DNA from 3 places in the Arthrobacter sp. P1_C12_2 genome. Region 2 is predicted to be linked to each of the others. Evidence: riboswitches for the same ligand, from Rfam matches in the RefSeq annotation. Region 2 holds a riboswitch; each other region holds the start of a gene.
What was found. A riboswitch is a leader RNA that binds a small molecule or an ion and turns the genes downstream of it on or off. The one in region 2 is predicted to bind glycine.
Positions count from the first base shown of each region.

Region 1: another riboswitch for glycine. It lies ahead of AC1DZQ_RS22030 (hypothetical protein); the one in region 2 lies ahead of gcvP (aminomethyl-transferring glycine dehydrogenase).
Region 3: another riboswitch for glycine. It lies ahead of gcvP (aminomethyl-transferring glycine dehydrogenase); the one in region 2 lies ahead of gcvP (aminomethyl-transferring glycine dehydrogenase).

Region 1 covers NZ_JBFUAF010000035.1:11,621-15,133, reverse strand. The annotation lists partial or broken gene AC1DZQ_RS22040 (serine dehydratase beta chain) at 1-271, opposite strand, end outside; partial or broken gene AC1DZQ_RS22035 (serine hydroxymethyltransferase) at 511-921, opposite strand; partial or broken gene AC1DZQ_RS22030 (hypothetical protein) at 914-1,165, opposite strand; glycine riboswitch at 1,322-1,419, opposite strand; gene AC1DZQ_RS22025 (methylenetetrahydrofolate reductase) at 1,715-2,518, shown strand; gene AC1DZQ_RS22020 (hypothetical protein) at 2,553-2,930, opposite strand; tRNA gene AC1DZQ_RS22015 (tRNA-Thr) at 3,146-3,222, opposite strand; gene AC1DZQ_RS22010 (DsbA family protein) at 3,424-3,513, opposite strand, start outside.
Region 2 covers NZ_JBFUAF010000041.1:3,591-7,103, reverse strand. The annotation lists gene AC1DZQ_RS22355 (MFS transporter) at 1-727, opposite strand, end outside; gene AC1DZQ_RS22350 (TetR/AcrR family transcriptional regulator) at 795-1,334, shown strand; glycine riboswitch at 1,445-1,543, shown strand; glycine riboswitch at 1,545-1,660, shown strand; gene gcvP (aminomethyl-transferring glycine dehydrogenase) at 1,700-3,513, shown strand, end outside.
Region 3 covers NZ_JBFUAF010000001.1:286,960-290,472, reverse strand. The annotation lists gene AC1DZQ_RS01395 (hypothetical protein) at 1-248, shown strand, start outside; gene AC1DZQ_RS01390 (hypothetical protein) at 718-927, shown strand; glycine riboswitch at 1,072-1,169, shown strand; glycine riboswitch at 1,171-1,279, shown strand; gene gcvP (aminomethyl-transferring glycine dehydrogenase) at 1,332-3,513, shown strand, end outside.

The sequences.
Region 1 (3,513 bases), on a different contig from region 2:
TCGCGGCGAGCCGGTCCTCGACTTCCTCGGGCAGGATCTGCTCGGGGTGGAAGCCCTCGAGCCCGAGCAGGATGGCCGTCATGGTGCCGTGGCCGTGGCCGGTGGCGGCGAGGGAGCCGTAGAGGTCCACCCGGAGCGAGGCGACCTTCTCCAGGTCCCCGGAGGCTTTGAGTTCCTCGGCGAAGACCGCGGCGGCCCGCATGGGGCCCACGGTGTGCGAGCTGGATGGCCCTATTCCGATGGAAAAGAGGTCAAAGACTCCAACAGCCATTGTCCGTTCCTAACTAGGTCTTGCTGTGGCCCGGCAGAGGGTCTTGCCGGAAGGCGGTCCGGCCGCCGGTAGGCGGCCAATCCCGCCGGTAGGCGGCCAATTCCGCCGGTTGGCGGCACTGCCGCCGGATGCACGACGCCGGGCGGCGGCTGGTGCGGCAACCCGGCGTCGTGATCTGTACTGCGTTAGTTCTGTACTGCTGCTAGTTCTGTACTGCTGCTACTTCAGTCTTACGTCGCTTAGGCGAGGTTATCAACCGAGGGGTAAAGCGGGTGGGCGGCGGCGAGGGCCTCCACCCGGGAACGCAGGCCGGACCGGTCCGCACCGGCGTCGGCGATCAACGCCTCGGCGATGATGTCGGCAACCTCGGTGAAGGCCGCCTCGCCGAAGCCGCGGGTCGCGAGGGCCGGGGTTCCGATCCGCAGCCCCGAGGTGACCATCGGCGGGCGCGGATCGAACGGGACGGCGTTGCGGTTCACGGTGATGTCGATCGCCGCGAGCCGGTCCTCGGCCTCCTGCCCGTTGAGCTCACACTCGCGCAAATCCACCAGGACCAGGTGCACGTCGGTGCCGCCGGAGATCACGTTGATCCCGTTGGCGGTGACGTCCGGCTGGACCAGGCGCTCGGCGAGGATCCGGGCGCCGGCCAGTCATCTGCACGGCCATCCTGTTCTTGGACGCCAGGCGGCGCAGCTCCGCCAGTACCTCGACCTCGCTCAACGCGCTGTCCAGGTTGAGCGGGCTTTCCTGACGGATGGAGTCGGGCACAGCGGTGTCCACAAGGCCATCAACGCTGTCGTAGCCGATCGCCTTGAGCATGGTGTCGATGTCGGCCTGGCGGCGCGCGCCGATGTGCCGGTCAACGAAGGCAGAGGGATTGGACTGAACGGTCATAGGGAACTCCAGGGTCTGGCCGGCCCGCAGGACACGGCTATGGATCGGGTTCCTCCCCGCTCTGTCGTGGACCTGAGAGATTCCGCAGACAGGGTCTGCTTGCACCGTCGGTGAGCTTGCCCTCCTGGTGAAGAGCGAGCTGCTTTCCAGAGTTGCCTCGTAGCGGCGGTACGTGGGCCTGAGAGATTCCCGGGGAGGACTTGCTCCTACGGCGCCCGCATCATTTGCTTGCGGGACTCTCCCGCCGCAGATCAAAAGCGTGTCGCTTGCGCCGTGACCGGGGTCCCAGCGGTGTTGCCATTCATCATCCAGCAGGGCCGGAACGGCTGGCTACAACAACCTGCTTAATTTTGTCGATGCCCTTTATCCATATGTATGAAAGCCGCCCCGGTGCGCGGACTTTATACGAATGTCTATACTCGCTGGCAAGACCGCACCGTTCATTCGTAGACGGGACCGGGGCCAAGCCCTGACTATTAAATGGCCCGAAAACACCCGCCCCCTGGCCCAGAAGGAGCTCTACTGTGACACTGGCACAGAGGATCAAAGATGTTCCATACACGACTTGAAATCATTCCTTCCGAGGGAATCGTCGAAAAAATCCAGACGGCAGTGCCGCTGACCACGACGCTCACCATCACGTGCCTGCCCCACCACGGGATCGGACGGACCATGCGCACGGCCGTCCAGCTCAGCCTGCTGGGCTACACCGTGGTCCCGCACCTCGCAGCCCGGAGCCTGGAGGACCGCTCCCAGCTGGCCGGCATCATCCGGGACTGTGGTGTGGCCGGCATCTCGGAAATGTTCGCGGTAGGCGGTGACGCCCCGCAGCCTGCGGGTCCCTACGCGAATGGCGGCGAGCTGCTGCGCGAGATCGCGGAAATCAGCGGCGGCCAGATGGCCGTTGGGATCGCCGGATACCCGGAGGGCCACCCCGGCATCGGCACTCTGCAGCTGCTCGAATCGCTATTGGCCAAGCAGGAACTTGCCTCCAGCGTCGTCACCCAGATGTGCTTCTCGGCGGACAGGATCCACAGCTATGCGGCGATGCTGCGCCGCGAGGGGGTCACGCTTCCGGTCCTGGCCGGGGTTGCCGGCGCCGTGCAACGAACCAGGCTGATCGCACTGGCAACGAAAATCGGCGTCGGAACGTCCCTGCGGTTCGTGAGCCGGACCGGACCGCTCGCCCGCCGCCTCCTGGGCGGCGAACGCTACTCTCCCGGCGCTCTCATCGACGAGCTGGCCGCGCAGCCCGTCATCGACGGCATCCATCTCTACAGCTTCAATTGCTTTGAAGCGCTCCCCTCCGACGTGGCCGGCCGCCGTCTTCGTTCCACTCAAGTGACCGGATGAACGCCATCTACGGCAACGGGCCGGCGGGCGGGGCTCAGGACCTGATGCGGTGCGTCCCGACGACGACGCCGCCGATAACCCCGGCCACTCCCAGCGGGACTGCGGCTAGCGCAGCGATGTGCGGCAGCAGGCTGTCGCCGACGACCAGATTCAGTCCCCCAATGACCACGGCCGGGACCGCCACCATGACAGTGACCCACAAGGGATCGCCCCGATACCTCGACCAGCCGGCGGCCGCCAGACCAAGGACGGCCCCGGCCAGGATGAGCGTGTTGCCGAGTCGGTCCCGCGCAAAGGCATTCGTGACGGACCCGAAGTAGAATTTCTGGCCCAGACCCAGGCAAAGCAGGATGAGGCCCACGGCCGCGACCACGGCCCACGCTGTCCGGGCCGGAACGGACGAACTCTGCATCAGCCCTCCTGCTGTCCTGTGGTGAACCGGAATGTTGTAACCGGATCGTACGCCACGACGCGTGGGCCAGGGTGGATGGGGGTCGGACGCCTGTGCGACCGGGAGCCAATCCGCTACTTCCTTGGCTGGACATGTTGTCCAACCAAGCATCGCCCCGTTTTCGGGCATGAGAAAACCCCTCCTCCCCGGCGGAATCACCGGGAAGGAGGGGTTCGTGGGGCCCCCTGTCGGATTCGAACCGACGACCCCCGCTTTACAAGAGCGGTGCTCTGGCCAACTGAGCTAAGGAGGCATTCCTGCAACCCGACACATCACCAGGCCACAAATGGCGCGGATGTCAGGACGCTAGACAAGATTAGCCCACCGACGCCCGGTGAGAAAAACGCGCAACGCCCCTCCCGCAAAGCGAAGGCCAAAAGCCAAGGCCCGGCCCCGGAGCGATCCGGGGCCGGGCCTTCAACAGCGTCCCTTCAACGGCATGTGCCGCGGACGGTTACTTCTTGGCGTCGACCGCGGCCTGCAGGTACTGGTCGAACGGCGTCTGGGCGCTGTCGCCGACGCCCCACTGCTTGCCCTCGACGAA
Region 2 (3,513 bases):
CCGGGGCAGGCCCGTGGGTGGCGAGGGTCTTGATCCCGTAGACCACGGGCACCATGACCAGCAGGGACAAGACCATGCTCGGCACGTCCACGCGGCCCGGCTTCGGGTCGCGGGATTCCGGGATCAGTGCAGGGCCGAGCAGCAGCAGGGGCAGGATGATCGGCACCGCGATCAGGAGGACGGCGCCCCACCAGAAATGTTCCACCAGCCAGCCGCCGGCAATCGGGCCCAGGGCGGCGCCGCCGGAGAAGCCAGCGGCCCAGATCGCCACCGCGAGCCTGCGCCGGTTGGGCTGCGGAAAAATGTTCCGGATCAGCGACAGCGTGGACGGCATGAGCATGGCGCCGAACAGGCCAAGCCCGGCGCGGCCGGCGATCAGCCATTCGGCGCTCGGCGCGAACGCCGTCACGGCCGAAACCGCGGCAAAGCCCGCGCTGCCGACGAAGAGCAGCCGGCGCCGGCCGATCCTGTCGCCCAGGCTGCCCATCGCGACCAGGAGTCCGGCCAGGACCAGGGGATAGGCATCGACGATCCAGAGCAGTTCGACGCCGGAGGCGGCCAGGCTGCTGGCGATGGCCGGCAGGGCGAACGTCAGGGCCGTGTTGTCCACGGCCACGAGCAGGACGGGGAACATCAGCAGGGCAAGCGCCACCCAGTCACGCCACGGTGCCCGGGGGTCGGTGGCTGCCGTAGTGCTGGTGGCTGCGGTGATCGATGGAATGCTCATCAACGTAACTATACCGTCTGGACGGTACAGTTAAGAAATGCGCGACAGGACAGGCATGATGGGAGGCATGCCCAGGAAACCCGTCGCCCGCGAGGCCGTCCTCGATGCCTTCGAATCTCTGCTCATCGAAGTCGGTGAACGCGCTGCCACACTGGACGCCGTCGCGCGCCGGGCCGGCGTTTCCAAGGGCGGCCTGCTCTACCACTTCCCGACCAAGGAGGCGATGATCGCGGTCCTGCTCGAACGGCTGGACCGGCATCTGGCTGCGGATGTTGCTGCCATGGGGGAGGCCCCCGAAGGGGCGGCCGCCTACTTCATCAAGTCCTCGGTGTGGGCGGATACCCCCATGGACCGGGTTTTCGTGGCGGCAACGCGGCTCGCCGAGGTGGCGCACGGGGAGACCCTCCGCCGCTTCGCCGCCGCCCAGGCGAGCTGGCTGGAACTGTTGGCGGCCGACGTCGGACCCGCCATGGCGAAGGCCGTCCTGTACATGGGGGACGGACTGTATTTCAACGCCATGCTGGCCCGGGGGCCCGGCGGGCCGCTGCCGGAGGTTGAGGCGGATGTCCGGAGCCTCCTGGCCGCCGTCGAGCGCCTGCGCGGCTGACGCCCGCCGCCCGTAACCTGGGTCCACCGCCGGGAGGGAGTTTGCGGACGCGCGCCCGGCGTAGGACAATAAGAGCTGTGACTGTTGTCACCCCCAATTGAATACGCCTTTGATCTGCGGCGGGAGAGCCCTGCAAGTAGGTACAAGCAGGCGCCGTAGGAGCAAATCCTCCCCAGGAATCTCTCAGGCCCATGTACCGCCGCGGCAAGGCAACTCTGGAAAGTAGCAGGCGTGTCCCGGACGTGCCGTGCTCACCGACGGTGCAAGCGGAGTCCCTGAATCGCAGGCTGCGCGGAAACTCTCAGGTCCAATACAGAGCGGGGAGGAACCCAAATCAATGTGGCGTACCCTGCGCCGCCTGAGTTATGGAGTTCCTTGTGACTGTTACCCCAGCCTCCACGTCCTTCGTTGACCGGCACATTGGCGCCCGCCGCCAGGCCGACGTCGACGCCATGCTGAAGGCTGTCGGCTACGACACCGTCGACGCCCTGGTGGACACCGCCGTTCCGAAGGACATCCGTCAGGACGCCGACCTTGCGCTCGCCGCGGCCCTCAGCGAAGTGGAAGTCCTCGCCGAGCTACGCAAGCTGGCCTCGAAGAACAAGACCGCCGTGCAGATGATCGGCCAGGGCTACTACGACACGCTCACCCCGCCGGTGATCCGCCGCAACATCCTCGAAGCCCCGGCCTGGTACACCGCGTACACGCCCTACCAGCCGGAGATCTCCCAGGGCCGGCTCGAGGCGCTGCTGAACTTCCAGACCATGGTCCAGGACCTGGTCGGCCTGCCGATCGCCAACGCCTCGCTGCTGGACGAAGCCACTGCCGTCGCCGAGGCCGTTCTGATGATGCGCCGCGCCAACAAGAACAAGACGGCCCACGACGGCAAGACCGTCCTCGACGCCGACTGCCTCCCGCAGACCATCGCGATCGTCAAAGGCCGCGCCGAAGCCCTCGGCTTCGAGGTCGAGGTCGCCGACCTCTCCAAGGGCCTGCCCGAGGGCGTCATCAACGGCATCGTCCTGCAGCAGCCGGGCGTTTCCGGCCGCGTGTTCGACCACACCGCCGTGATCGCCGACGCCAAGGAACGCGGCGCCCTCGTCACCGTCGCCGCCGACCTCCTCTCCCTGACGCTCATCACGTCCCCGGGCGAGCAGGGTGCTGACATCGCCGTCGGCTCCGCCCAGCGCTTCGGCGTGCCGCTGTTCTTCGGCGGCCCGCACGCGGCCTACATGGCCGTGCAGAAGGGCCTTGAGCGCTCCATGCCCGGCCGCCTCGTGGGTGTCTCCAAGGACAACGCCGGCGTCCCGGCCTACCGCCTGGCCCTGCAGACCCGCGAGCAGCACATCCGCCGTGAGAAGGCCACCTCCAACATCTGCACCGCCCAGGCCCTGCTGGCCATCGTGGCTTCCTTCTACGCCGTCTACCACGGCCCCGACGGGCTGAAGGCAATCGCCCAGTCGGTCCACGTCCACGCCAAGACCATCGCAGCTTCCCTGAAGGCCGCAGGTTTGGACGTGCTGCACACCTCCTTCTTCGACACCATCACCGTCTCCGTGCCGGGCCGGGCAGCCGAGATCATCGCGGCCGCCGACGCCAAGGGCGTCAACCTGCGCGCCATCGACGGCGACACCGTCGGCATCTCCGCCGATGAGGCCACGACAGTGGACATCGTCGCCGACGTCATCGCCGCTTTCGGCGCGTCGGTGACCGACACGGCTGAAGGGTTCGGCCTGGACCCCGCCGTCGAGCGCACCTCCGACTACCTGCAGCACCCGGTGTTCAACACGCACCGTTCCGAGACCCAGCTGCTGCGCTACATCCGCCGCCTCTCAGACCGTGACCTGGCCCTGGACCGGACCATGATCCCGCTGGGTTCGTGCACCATGAAGCTGAACGCCACGGCCGAGATGGAAGCCATCTCCTGGCCGGAGTTCGCCTCCATCCACCCGTTCGCCCCGGAATCACAGACCGCCGGCTGGCGCGAACTGATCGAGGACCTCGAGGCCCAGCTGACCGAGATCACCGGCTACGACCAGGTCTCGATCCAGCCGAACGCCGGTTCCCAGGGCGAGCTCGCGGGCCTGCTGGCGATCCGCGGCTACCACCTCTCCCGCGGTGACGCCCAGCGCACCGTCTGCCTGATCCCGGCCTCCGCGCACGGCACGAACGCGGCCTC
Region 3 (3,513 bases), on a different contig from region 2:
GGCATCAGATGCGGGACAACAACCGGCACGATGCCGGACGTGGCTGGTGGGACGGCGATAGCCGCTGGCACGACCACTCTGACGGGTGGGGCTGGCGCGACGACAACGGGAATTGGCGTGACGACAACGACCACAACGGCTCATGGACGGGACGGGACGGCTGCCGTCACGACAAGGATGGGTTCTGGGACCATAACGGTCACCGGCATGACCACAACAAGCGCCACCACGGCTCGGGCACCTGGTGACCGGACACTTCTGAGAGTCTCGGGAGCAGGAATCAACGGGAGGGCGGGACGATTTCCCGCCGTCCCGCTCGTTGTTGTCCTCACACCGGACGACGGCGGGCCCCGCGTCCTGCCCGCCACAGATCCGCAAGGGCGTCCGCCCGGACAGTGTGTCGAATTAGCTACGGCTCGGACCTCGCGCTTGTCGGGGATCTCGGAAGATATTCACGAAACGGGAGAGATGTTCCCGAGGAAGTTCCCATCCGTCGAAGTCTGCTGCAACGGCGGCGCTTTCCGCCTTGCGGGCTGCTCTGAGGGTCGGTTACCTCAACCTGGAACTGGCGGCGGCCATGTGGGTTGCGTTTCCTCGTGACGAAGCCTCCAGCCTCCAGCCGGGTCAGGACGCGGCCTAGGGTCTGGCTTTGAACGGTGGACCGTTGCGGCGAGCTGTTCTTGGTTCATGTGGTGCGGGGCCCCGGCCTTGAGGGCGATGACTGCGGCGCCTGGCCCCACCCTCACCAACATCGTGACCACCAGGGGATCCCAGCGCGGCCGAACGCCTCGGCCCGCTGATGCAGGCCACCGTCCCACGCCCGCCGCGGCGCAGCTCGCCGCCTCCATCACCTTCCTGCTCAGCGACGACGGAACCAACGTCAACGGCGCCATCCTCGCCTCCGACGGCGGCTGGTCCGCACTGTAGGGGAGCGGCACTAAACGCCAGCGGACGACGGCGGGGAGTCCCGCCGTCGTCCGCGGGAACAGCGACTCAATTGAAATAAATTTTGCATCCTGCCCGGCAACCAGATAAATTGTGAGCTGTGTCACCGACCAGTGGCACAGCTTATGATCTGCGGCGGGAGAGTCCTGCCGGTACGTTCAGCAGGCGCCGTAGGAGCAAATCCTCCCCAGGAATCTCTCAGGCCCACGTACCGCCGCGGCAAGGCAACTCTGGAAAGCAGTCCGGGCAACCGGGCTCACCGACGGTGCAAGTGGCGCGCTGCTGAACAGCAGGGCAAAACGGAAACTCTCAGGTCCAATACAGAGCGGGGAGGAACCCGAATCATCGTGGCGTTTTGATGCCACCTGAATTATGGAGTTCCTCTCATGACGGTTCAATCGTCCCCGTCCACCTTCGCAGACCGCCACATCGGCGCCCGCCGCCAGACCGACATCGACACCATGCTCAAGGCTGTCGGCTACGACAGCGTTGACGGCCTCGTTGACAACGCGGTCCCCGATTCCATCCGCCAGGAAAAGCCCCTCACCCTGGACAGCGCCCTCAGCGAAGTCCAGGTGCTGGCCGAACTGCGCAAGCTCGCCTCCAAGAACAAGACCGCCGTGCAGATGATCGGCCAGGGCTACTACGACACCGTCACCCCGCCGGTGATCCGCCGCAACATCCTCGAAGCCCCGGCCTGGTACACCGCCTACACGCCCTACCAGCCGGAAATCTCCCAGGGCCGGCTCGAGGCGCTGCTGAACTTCCAGACCATGGTCCAGGACCTCACCGCGCTCCCGGTCGCCAACGCCTCGCTGCTCGACGAGGCCACCGCCGTCGCCGAGGCGGTGCTTCTCATGCGCCGCGCCAACAAAAACAAGTCCGCTGCCGGGGCCAAGACCGTCCTCGACGCCGACTGCCTCCCGCAGACCATCGCGATCGTCAAGGGCCGTGCCGCAGCGCTGGGCTTCGAGGTGCAGGTCGCCGACCTCTCCGCCGGTCTGCCCGACGGCGACATCAACGGTCTCGTCCTGCAGCAGCCGGGCGTCTCCGGCCGGGTGTGGGACCAGTCCGGCGTGATCGCCGAGGCCAAGGAACGCGGCGCACTGGTCACCGTCGCCGCCGACCTGCTTGCCCTCACCCTGATCACCCCTCCGGGCGAGCAGGGTGCGGATATCGCCGTCGGCTCCACCCAGCGCCTGGGCGTGCCGCTGTTCTTCGGCGGCCCACACGCGGCCTACATGGCGGTGCGCGAGGGCATGGAACGCACGCTCCCCGGCCGCATCGTCGGCGTCTCCAAGGACAACGCCGGCGTCCCGGCCTACAGGCTGGCCCTGCAGACCCGCGAACAGCACATCCGGCGCGAGAAGGCCACGTCCAACATCTGCACCGCGCAGGCATTGCTGGCCATCGTGTCCTCCTTCTACGCCGTCTACCACGGCCCTGACGGACTGAAGGCCATCGCCGAGACCGTCCACAACAACACCCGCGCCCTCGCCGCCACGCTGAAGATCGTCGGCCGCGAACTGGCGAGCGACTCCTTCTTCGACACCCTCACGGTCCGTGTGCCCGGCAAGGCCGCCAAGGTCATCGCCGCCGCCGAGGCCCGGGGCATCAACCTGCGGCTCATCGACGCGGACACAGTTGGCGTGTCCGTCGATGAAACCACGACGCCGGAGGTCCTCTCCGCGGTCGTCGTCGCCTTTGGCGCCGGTCCACTGGTGGAGGCCAAGGGCTTCGAGCTGCCCGAGACGGTGCTGCGCACCTCCGACTTCCTGCAGCACCCGGTCTTCAACACGCACCGCTCCGAAACCCAGCTGCTGCGCTACATCCGCAAGCTCTCGGACCGGGACCTCGCCCTGGACCGCACCATGATCCCGCTGGGCTCCTGCACCATGAAGCTGAACGCCACGGCCGAGATGGAAGCCATCTCCTGGCCGGAGTTCGCGTCCATCCACCCGTTCGCGCCGGACTCCCAGACCGAGGGCTGGCGGGAACTCATCGGCGGCCTCGAAGCTGACCTCGCCGAAATCACGGGCTACGACCAGGTCTCCATCCAGCCCAACGCCGGCTCGCAGGGCGAACTCGCCGGCCTGCTGGCCATCCGCGGCTACCACCTCTCCCGCGGTGACGCCCAGCGCAACATCTGCCTCATCCCGGCTTCGGCCCACGGCACCAACGCGGCCTCGGCTGTGCTGGCCGGCATGAAGGTGGTTGTGGTGGCCACGGCTTCGGACGGCACGATCGACCACGCCGATCTTCAGGCGAAGATCGAGCTGCACAAGGACGTCCTCTCGGCGATCATGATCACCTACCCGTCCACCCACGGGGTGTACGACGCCGACGTCCGCGAGGTGTGCGATTCCGTGCATGCGGCCGGCGGCCAGGTCTACGTCGACGGCGCCAACCTCAACGCCCTCGTCGGGCTGGCCCAGCCGGGCAAGTTTGGCGGCGACGTTTCGCACCTGAACCTGCACAAGACCTTCTGCATCCCGCACGGCGGCGGCGGACCGGGCGTTGGCCCGGTTGCCGCAAAAGCGCACCTGGCGCCGTTCATGCCAGGGGACG